Catenuloplanes niger: one gene and its partner. The protein of the gene in region 1 interacts with the protein of each later gene in a pairwise test. Links are inferred from orthologs where the notes say so. Each region holds a gene or a part of one and is shown in the gene's direction. Other genes may lie near its edges. The genes, in order: dnaE and J2S44_RS15390.

Region 1 (4,401 bases):
ATCGTGTCGACCGCGATCGCCGACCTGCGGGGCATAGCCCGCCTCGGCCGCGCGCTCGCCACCGGCCGCCTGCCCGTGGCCGAGCTGCGCACCCAGCTCGGCCGCGCCCCGCTGACCCCGGTCCCCGGCGTACCGGCGGGGATGACCGACCAGCTGCTGCGGTTCGCCGCGGTCGGCGTGGCGAGCACGCTGGCGTACCTGCTGATCTACGCGCTCCTCCGGGTCGGACTCGGCGCGCAGGCCGCGAACCTGCTGGCGCTGCTGATCACCGCGGTCGGCAACACGGCCGCGAACCGGCGCTTCACGTTCGGCGTGCAGGGCGCCCGCGGGGCCGCCCGACACCACGCGCAGGGATTGATGATTTTCGTTCTCGGCCTGGCCCTGACCAGCGGATCACTGGCGGCGTTGCACGCAGTCACAGAGACCCCACACAGGGTCATTGAGCTGCTGATACTCGTCGTCGCCAACCTCACGGCCACCGTGCTGCGGTTCCTCCTGATGCGGGCCTGGGTCTTCACGAAGGCGTGACGAAACACCCCCGTTCCGACGCCGTCCGGCTCCCCGGGAACGACTAGAGTGGTCCGCCTCGGGGAGCGCTGGAAGCAGATTCGAAGACGGGGTGAGTCCTGCCGTGGGCGATTCGTTCGTGCACCTCCACGTGCACACGGAGTATTCGATGCTCGACGGAGCGGCCCGGCTGAAGGATCTCTTCAAGGAGGCGAAGCGGCTCGGCATGCCGGCCGTGGCGATCAGTGACCACGGCAACATGCACGGGGCGTACGACTTCTACAAGCAGGCCAAGGCGGCGGAGATCACGCCGATCATCGGCGTCGAGGCGTACGTCGCGCCGGAGTCCCGCTTCCACAAACAGCGCGTGAAGTGGGGCCGGCCGGAGCAGAAGTCGGACGACGTCTCCGGTAACGGCGCGATCACGCACATGACCATGTGGGCGCAGTCCGCCGAGGGCCTGAAGAACCTCTTCAAGCTGAACTCGCGCGCGTCGTTCGAGGGCCACTACGTGAAGTGGCCGCGGATGGACATGGAGCTGATCTCCGAGCACGCCAAGGGCATCATGGCGACCACCGGGTGCCCGTCCGGCGCGGTGCAGACCCGCCTTCGGCTGGGCCAGCCCGAGGAGGCGCTCAAGGTCGCCGGGCAGTACCAGGACATCTTCGGGAAGGACAACTACTTCCTGGAGATCATGGACCACGGGCTGGAGATCGAGCGCCGGGTCCGGGACGGCCTGCTGGAGATCAGCCGGAAGCTGAACATCAAGCCGGTGGTCACCAACGACTCGCACTACACCTACGAGGAGCAGTCCGCCGCGCACGACGTGCTGCTCTGCGTGCAGACCGGCGCGAACGTGGACGACCCGAACCGGTTCCGGTTCGACGGCAACGGCTACTTCGTGAAGTCCGCGGACCAGATGCGCGCGATCGACTCCTCGGACGCCTGGCAGGAAGGCTGCCGGAACACGCTGCTGGTGGCCGAGAAGGTCGACACCACCGGCATGTTCACGTTCAAGAACCTGATGCCGCGTTTCCCGGTGCCGGAGGGGCACACCGAGGAGTCCTACTTCCGGCAGGAGGCGTTCGAGGGCCTCAAGCGGCGCTTCCCGAACGGCATCCCGGAGACGCACGTCGCGCAGGCGGAGTACGAGCTCGGGATCATCATCCAGATGGGCTTCCCGTCCTACTTCCTGGTGGTCGCCGACTTCATCCAGTGGTCGAAGCGGAACGGCATCGCGGTCGGCCCGGGTCGTGGTTCGGCGGCCGGCTCGCTGGTGGCGTACGCACTGGGCATCACCGACCTCGACCCGCTGCCGCACGGACTGATCTTCGAGCGGTTCCTGAACCCGGACCGCGTCTCGATGCCCGACGTCGACATCGACTTCGACGAGCGCCGGCGCGCCGAGGTGATCCGCTACGTGACGGACAAGTGGGGCGAGGACCGGGTCGCCCAGATCGCCACGTTCGGCACGATCAAGGCGAAGGCCGCGATCAAGGACTCCGCCCGCGTGCTCGGGTACCCGTACGCGGTCGGTGACCGGATCACCAAGGCCATGCCGCCGGCCGTGATGGGCAAGGACATCCCGCTCTCCGGCATCTTCGACCCGAACCACCCGCGCTACTCCGAGGCGACCGAGATCCGCGCGCTCTACGAGGCGGAGCACGACGTCAAGAAGGTGATCGACACCGCGCGCGGCATCGAGGGCCTGATCCGGCAGACCGGCGTGCACGCCGCCGGCGTCATCATGTCCGCCGAGCCGATCATCGAGCACATCCCGCTGACGCGCCGGGACGCGGACGGCGCGATCATCACGCAGTTCGACTATCCGACCTGCGAGACGCTCGGCCTGCTGAAGATGGACTTCCTCGGCCTGCGGAACCTGACGATCATCGACGACGCGGTCAAGAACATCGAGATCAACCACGGCAAGAAGCTCGACCTGCTCGCGCTGGAGCTGGACGACAAGGCCACCTACGAGCTGCTGGCCCGCGGCGACACGCTCGGCGTGTTCCAGCTCGACGGCGGCCCGATGCGCTCGCTGCTGCGCCTGATGAAGCCGGACAACTTCGAGGACATCTCCGCGGTGCTGGCGCTCTACCGGCCCGGCCCGATGGGTGCGGACTCGCACACCAACTACGCGCTCCGCAAGAACGGCCTGCAGGACATCACCCCGATCCACCCTGAGCTGGAGGAGCCGCTCAAGGAGATCCTCGGCCCGACGCACGGCCTGATCGTCTACCAGGAGCAGGTGCAGCGCGCCGCGCAGAAGCTGGCCGGTTACTCGCTCGGCCAAGCCGACCTGCTGCGCCGCGCGATGGGCAAGAAGAAGAAGGAGGTGCTGGAGAAGGAGTTCGTCCCGTTCCGCGACGGCATGCGCGGCAACGGCTACTCCGACGAGGCCATCCAGAAGCTCTGGGACGTGCTCGTCCCGTTCGCGGACTACGCGTTCAACAAGGCGCACACCGCCGGGTACGGCCTGGTCTCCTACTGGACCGGCTACCTGAAGGCGAACTACCCCGCGGAGTACATGGCCGGCCTGCTCACGTCCGTCGGCGACGACAAGGACAAGATGGCGCTCTACCTCGCGGAGTGCCGCCGGATGGGGATCAGCGTGCTCCCGCCGGACGTCAACGAGTCGGCCGGGCCGTTCACACCGGTCGGCAAGGACATCCGGTTCGGCCTCGCCGCGGTCCGCAACGTCGGCACGAACGTGGTGGAGGCGATCCGCCGCTGCCGCGACGAGAAGGGCAAGTACACCGACTTCTACGACTTCCTGTCCAAGGTGGACGCGGTCGCCTGCAACAAGAAGACGATCGAGTCGCTGATCAAGGCCGGCGCGTTCGACTCGATGGGGCACACCCGCAAGGGCCTGCTCGCCGTGCACGCGGAGGCGATCGACGCGTACTCCGGCGTCAAGAAGAACGAGGCGGTCGGCCAGTTCGACCTGTTCGGCGCCGGCTTCGGTGATGCCGCACCGTCCGCCACCGTCGCGATGCCGACGATCCCCGACACCGAGTGGGACAAGCGCGACAAGCTGGCGTTCGAGCGCGAGATGCTCGGCCTCTACGTCTCCGACCACCCGCTCTTCGGCCTCGAGCACGTCCTCCAGCAGCACGCCGACACCAGCATCGCCGCGCTCGCCGAGGAGGGCACCGTCCCGGACGGCGCCGTCGTCACACTGGCCGGCATCCTCTCCGGCGTCCAGCGCCGCGTCACCAAGCAGGGCAAGGCCTGGGCCTCCGCCACGCTGGAGGGCCTGGCCGGCGGCGTCGAGGCACTGTTCTTCCCGAACACCTACGAGCTGGTCGGCCAGTACATCGCCGAGGACGCGATCGTCGTCGTCAAGGGCCGGATCGACCGCCGCGACGACACCCCGCGCATCATGGCGATGGACATGATGATGCCCGACGTCACCGCCAACCCGGACGCCAAACCGGTCGTGCTCACCATGCCGATCACCCGCTGCACGCCGCCGCTGGTCGAGCGCCTGAAGGAGGTGCTGATGCTGCACCCGGGCGACAACGAGATCCACGTCAAACTGGTCAACGGCGGCCGCACCACCGTCCTCCGCCTCGGCACCCGCGTCGCGCCGACGACCGCGCTGATGGGCGACCTGAAGAGCGTGCTCGGGCCTGCGGCCGTCGGATAGTTTCGGCTTTTCCCGCTTCCGGCGTGGCCGGTTCCCGCATGCTCCCGCGGGCACCGGTCGGCCGCGGGCGGCCTCCCTGCCGGTCCCGCGGTGGTTCCCCCAGCAGGTCCCCGGTCCGCCGAGTCACCGGCTCGGCAGGTCACCGGGCCGGCAGGTCACCGGCTCGACAGGTCACCGGGTCGGCAGGTCACCGGGCCGCCGGTCCGGCAGACAGGCAGGTCACCGGGTCGCCGGTCCGGCAG
Region 2 (3,308 bases), 180 kb from region 1 along the record:
ACATGGCAGCCAGCGTAGCGGAGTTTTGCTCAACCTGCGTGCGCGAAGTCCGGGTATTCGCTCACGGACATTGCGCGATTGGGGGATTTATGTGGGACCTATACGGACAGAACATCCCAGGTACCTGTCGGTAAGCCGATTGCTGCGATGAGGCAGGCTGGTACACGGTGTATTGCCCCCGACCGCCCGCCCTCTGACCGGACCGACGCGCCATCTTTGGAGCACCGAGGCCATGACCGAGCCCCATCCGCCGTCCCACCAGCCCGAGCAGCCCAACCCGTGGGCGCGGCCCCCGGAGGGCATGCCGGAGCAGCCGATGCCGTACGGCCCGTCGTACCCGCCGCCGCCGACCACGAACTGGGCCTACGACCCGCAGCAGCAGCCGCCGACGGCACCACCGCCGCAGCAGCGCTCGGTGAAGCCGATCCTCGCGGTCATCGTGGTGGCCGTCGTGCTGCTCTGCGCGGGCACGGTCGTGGCCGGCGTGCTGGTCGTCAACCAGGCGCGGAACGCGGCGCAGGACATCCTGCCCTCGTTGCCGCCGCTGCCGACGGCCGCTCCGGAGCCGACCCGCCCGGCGCCCACCGGCAGCGCGCCGGAGACGGAGGACCCGTTCCAGATCCCCGGACTGCCGGACCTGGACGACCTGCTCCCGACCGGTGCCGGCATCACCGCGAGCCCGGACGCGACGGTCGTCTACGAGGTCACCGGCCCGGACGACGCCGCGGTCACGTACACGGAGGCCGGCACCACGCCGAAGTCCGAGCGGGACGTGCGGTTGCCGTGGCGGAAGGAGTTCACGCTCGGCTCGGAGACGCCGCTGCTGAGCGTGACCGGCATCCACTTCGGCACCGACAACTCGGAGCTCACCTGCCGGATCACGCTGGACGGCAAGGAGATCGTGAAGCGCACCGCGTCCGGCAACGCCACCACCGCTACCTGTATGCAGTTCGTCATGGTTTCGTAGACGGGTGACTGATCCACTGGTGGCACGCATGCGCCCGTTCGGCACCACGATCTTCGCGGAGATGTCCGCGCTCGCGGTCCGGACGGGCGCGGTCAACCTCGGTCAGGGCTTCCCGGACACGGACGGGCCGCCGGAGATGCTGGCCGCCGCGGAGGCGGCGCTGCGCGGCGGGCGGAACCAGTACCCGCCGGGGCCGGGCGTTCCGGAACTACGCGCCGCGGTCGCGCGTCACCAGCGGCGGTTCTGGGATCTGGGGTACGACCCGGACGGCGAGATCCTGATCACGGCGGGCGCGACCGAGGCGATCGCGGCGACGATCCTGGCGCTGTGCGAGCCGGGCGACGAGGTGGTCTGCTTCGAGCCGTTCTACGACAGCTACGCCGCGTCGATCGCACTGGCCGGTGCGGTGCGCCGCCCGGTCACGCTGGTCCCGGACGGGCGCTTCGTCTTCGACCCGGAGCAGCTGCGCGCGGCGTTCTCCGACCGGACCCGGCTGGTGCTGCTCAACTCGCCGCACAACCCCACCGGCAAGGTCTTCACCCGCGCCGAGCTGGAGCTGATCGCGCAACTGTGCCGGGAGCACGACGTCTACGCGGTCACCGACGAGGTCTACGAGCACCTGGTCTTCACGGACAGCGCGGCACCGCACGTCCCGCTGGCCACGCTGGACGGCATGCGGGAACGCACGCTGCGCATCTCCTCGGCCGGCAAGACGTTCTCCTGCACCGGCTGGAAGATCGGCTGGGTCAGCGGCCCGCGCGAGCTGATCAGCGCGGTCACCCGCGTCAAGCAGTTCCTGACGTACGTCAACGGCGCGCCGTTCCAGCCGGCGGTCGCGGTCGCGCTGGACCTGCCGGACGCGTACTACCGGGACCTCCGGGACGGCATGCAGGCCCGCCGGGACCGGCTCGCGGACGGACTGACCCGGGCCGGCCTGCGTGTGCTGCCGTCCGAGGGCACCTACTTCATCACGGCCGACATCTCCGGCGTCTCGGACGGCGACGGCATCGCGTTCTGCCGGGAGCTGCCCGGGCGGCTCGGCGTCGCGGCCATCCCGACCCAGGTCTTCTACGACCACCCGGAGCCGGCGCGGACGCTGGTCCGGTTCGCGTTCTGCAAGCGCGAGGAGGTCATCGACGAGGCGGTCAGGCGCCTGGCCGGGCCGTAGTCGTGGCCGACCCGGTGGGCAGCCGCGCGCCCATCAGCGCCTCCAGCCCGCGGCTGCGGCGCGGCGCGTGACGGCCGTGCCGGGAGGCGGCGATCAGCATCGGGTAGGTCAGCGGCCGCCGGACGATCTCCGTCCACGTGCCCCCGGCGAGTTGGAGCGCGAGCACGCCGAGCCAGATCGCCACGGTCCGCACCGGGTCGTCGAAGAGCAGGCCGTAGATCAGGTAGAGGTCGATCAGCGGTGCCAGCAGCGGCAGCAGCGTGTGGAAGAGCAGCAGCGCGAGCAGTGCCCGCCGTCCGTAGCGGCCACCGGCACCGGACTCGACGAGCACCCGCCGGTGCTTCCACATCGCCTGCATGTCGCCGTAGACCGCGGTGTACGGGCGTGGCCGCGCCGGGACGCGGGCGTCCGGTGCGCAGACCACCCGCCAGCCGGCGCGGACGACCGCGACGGTCAGGTCGGTGTCCTCGGCGAGCGTGTCGTCGGAGAGCCCGTCGACCTGGCGCAGTGCCTCCCGCCGGTACGCGCCGACCGCGGCCGGGACCGTCGGCAGGCAGCGCAGCGCGTCGTACGCCCGCTGGCGCGCGCCGGAGCCGGCGTCACCGGCGACCGCGCCGACCGCCGGGTCCGCGAACGGCCCGGCCAGCGCGGACACGGTGTCCGGCCCGAAGGTCGTCTCGCCGTCCGTCAGCACGATCACGTCCGTGGTGGCGTGCGCGATGCCGGTGTTCAGCGCGGCGGCCCGGCCCGCGTGCCGCTGGCGCAGCACCGTGACGCCCGGATACGCCTCCGCGACCTGCGCGGTGCGGTCCGTGGACCCGTCGTCGACCACGATGACGTCCGCCGGGCCGAACGAGCCCAGCATCTCCGTGATGCGCTCCTCGGCGTTGTGTACCGGTACGACGATCGTGACCCGGCGGTGGTAGCCCCGCTCGTGCGTGATCCGCCGCCGCCCGGCCGGCACGAGCGCGGCCCGGGCCAGCAGGAGCGCGCCGAGCAGCAGCAACGCGACCGTGAACCAGCTCGCCACCGTCCAGCCGGCCTGCACCAGGCCGACCAGTGCCAGGCCGAGCGCCCGCTCCGTGGTGTCCGGGGCCGGGTTGACCGGGGTGTCCCGCAGCGTGGTGATCGTGTAGCCGGCCCGTTTCAGCTCCGGGATCACCGCGTCCAGCG

Evidence for each region.
Region 2: the proteins of dnaE (region 1) and J2S44_RS15390 interact in binary tests that used the Escherichia coli proteins (3 or more experiments, as listed by UniProt). The link is inferred for Catenuloplanes niger from one-to-one orthologs.

The regions. Positions count from the first base shown.
Region 1 is NZ_JAVDYC010000001.1:3,722,341-3,726,741, forward strand. Bases 268-4,359 are described here. They hold dnaE (DNA polymerase III subunit alpha), read left to right. Parts: upstream 268-631; coding sequence 632-4,159; downstream 4,160-4,359. Other genes in these bases: J2S44_RS16245 (bifunctional glycosyltransferase family 2/GtrA family protein), read left to right, coding at 268-528. In the rest of the region: more of J2S44_RS16245, read left to right, coding at 1-267. UniProt on the Escherichia coli protein: DNA polymerase III is a complex, multichain enzyme responsible for most of the replicative synthesis in bacteria. This DNA polymerase also exhibits 3' to 5' exonuclease activity. The alpha chain is the DNA polymerase catalytic subunit.
Region 2 is NZ_JAVDYC010000001.1:3,545,378-3,548,685, forward strand. The notes cover bases 67-3,065. They hold J2S44_RS15390 (pyridoxal phosphate-dependent aminotransferase), read left to right. Parts: upstream 67-995; coding sequence 996-2,135; downstream 2,136-3,065. Other genes in these bases: J2S44_RS15385 (MmpS family transport accessory protein), read left to right, coding at 233-967; J2S44_RS15395 (bifunctional polysaccharide deacetylase/glycosyltransferase family 2 protein), read right to left, coding at 2,113-3,065. Outside these bases: glmS (glutamine--fructose-6-phosphate transaminase (isomerizing)), read right to left, coding at 1-4; more of J2S44_RS15395, read right to left, coding at 3,066-3,308. UniProt on the Escherichia coli protein: Shows aminotransferase activity with methionine and histidine as substrates, and to a lesser extent also with phenylalanine.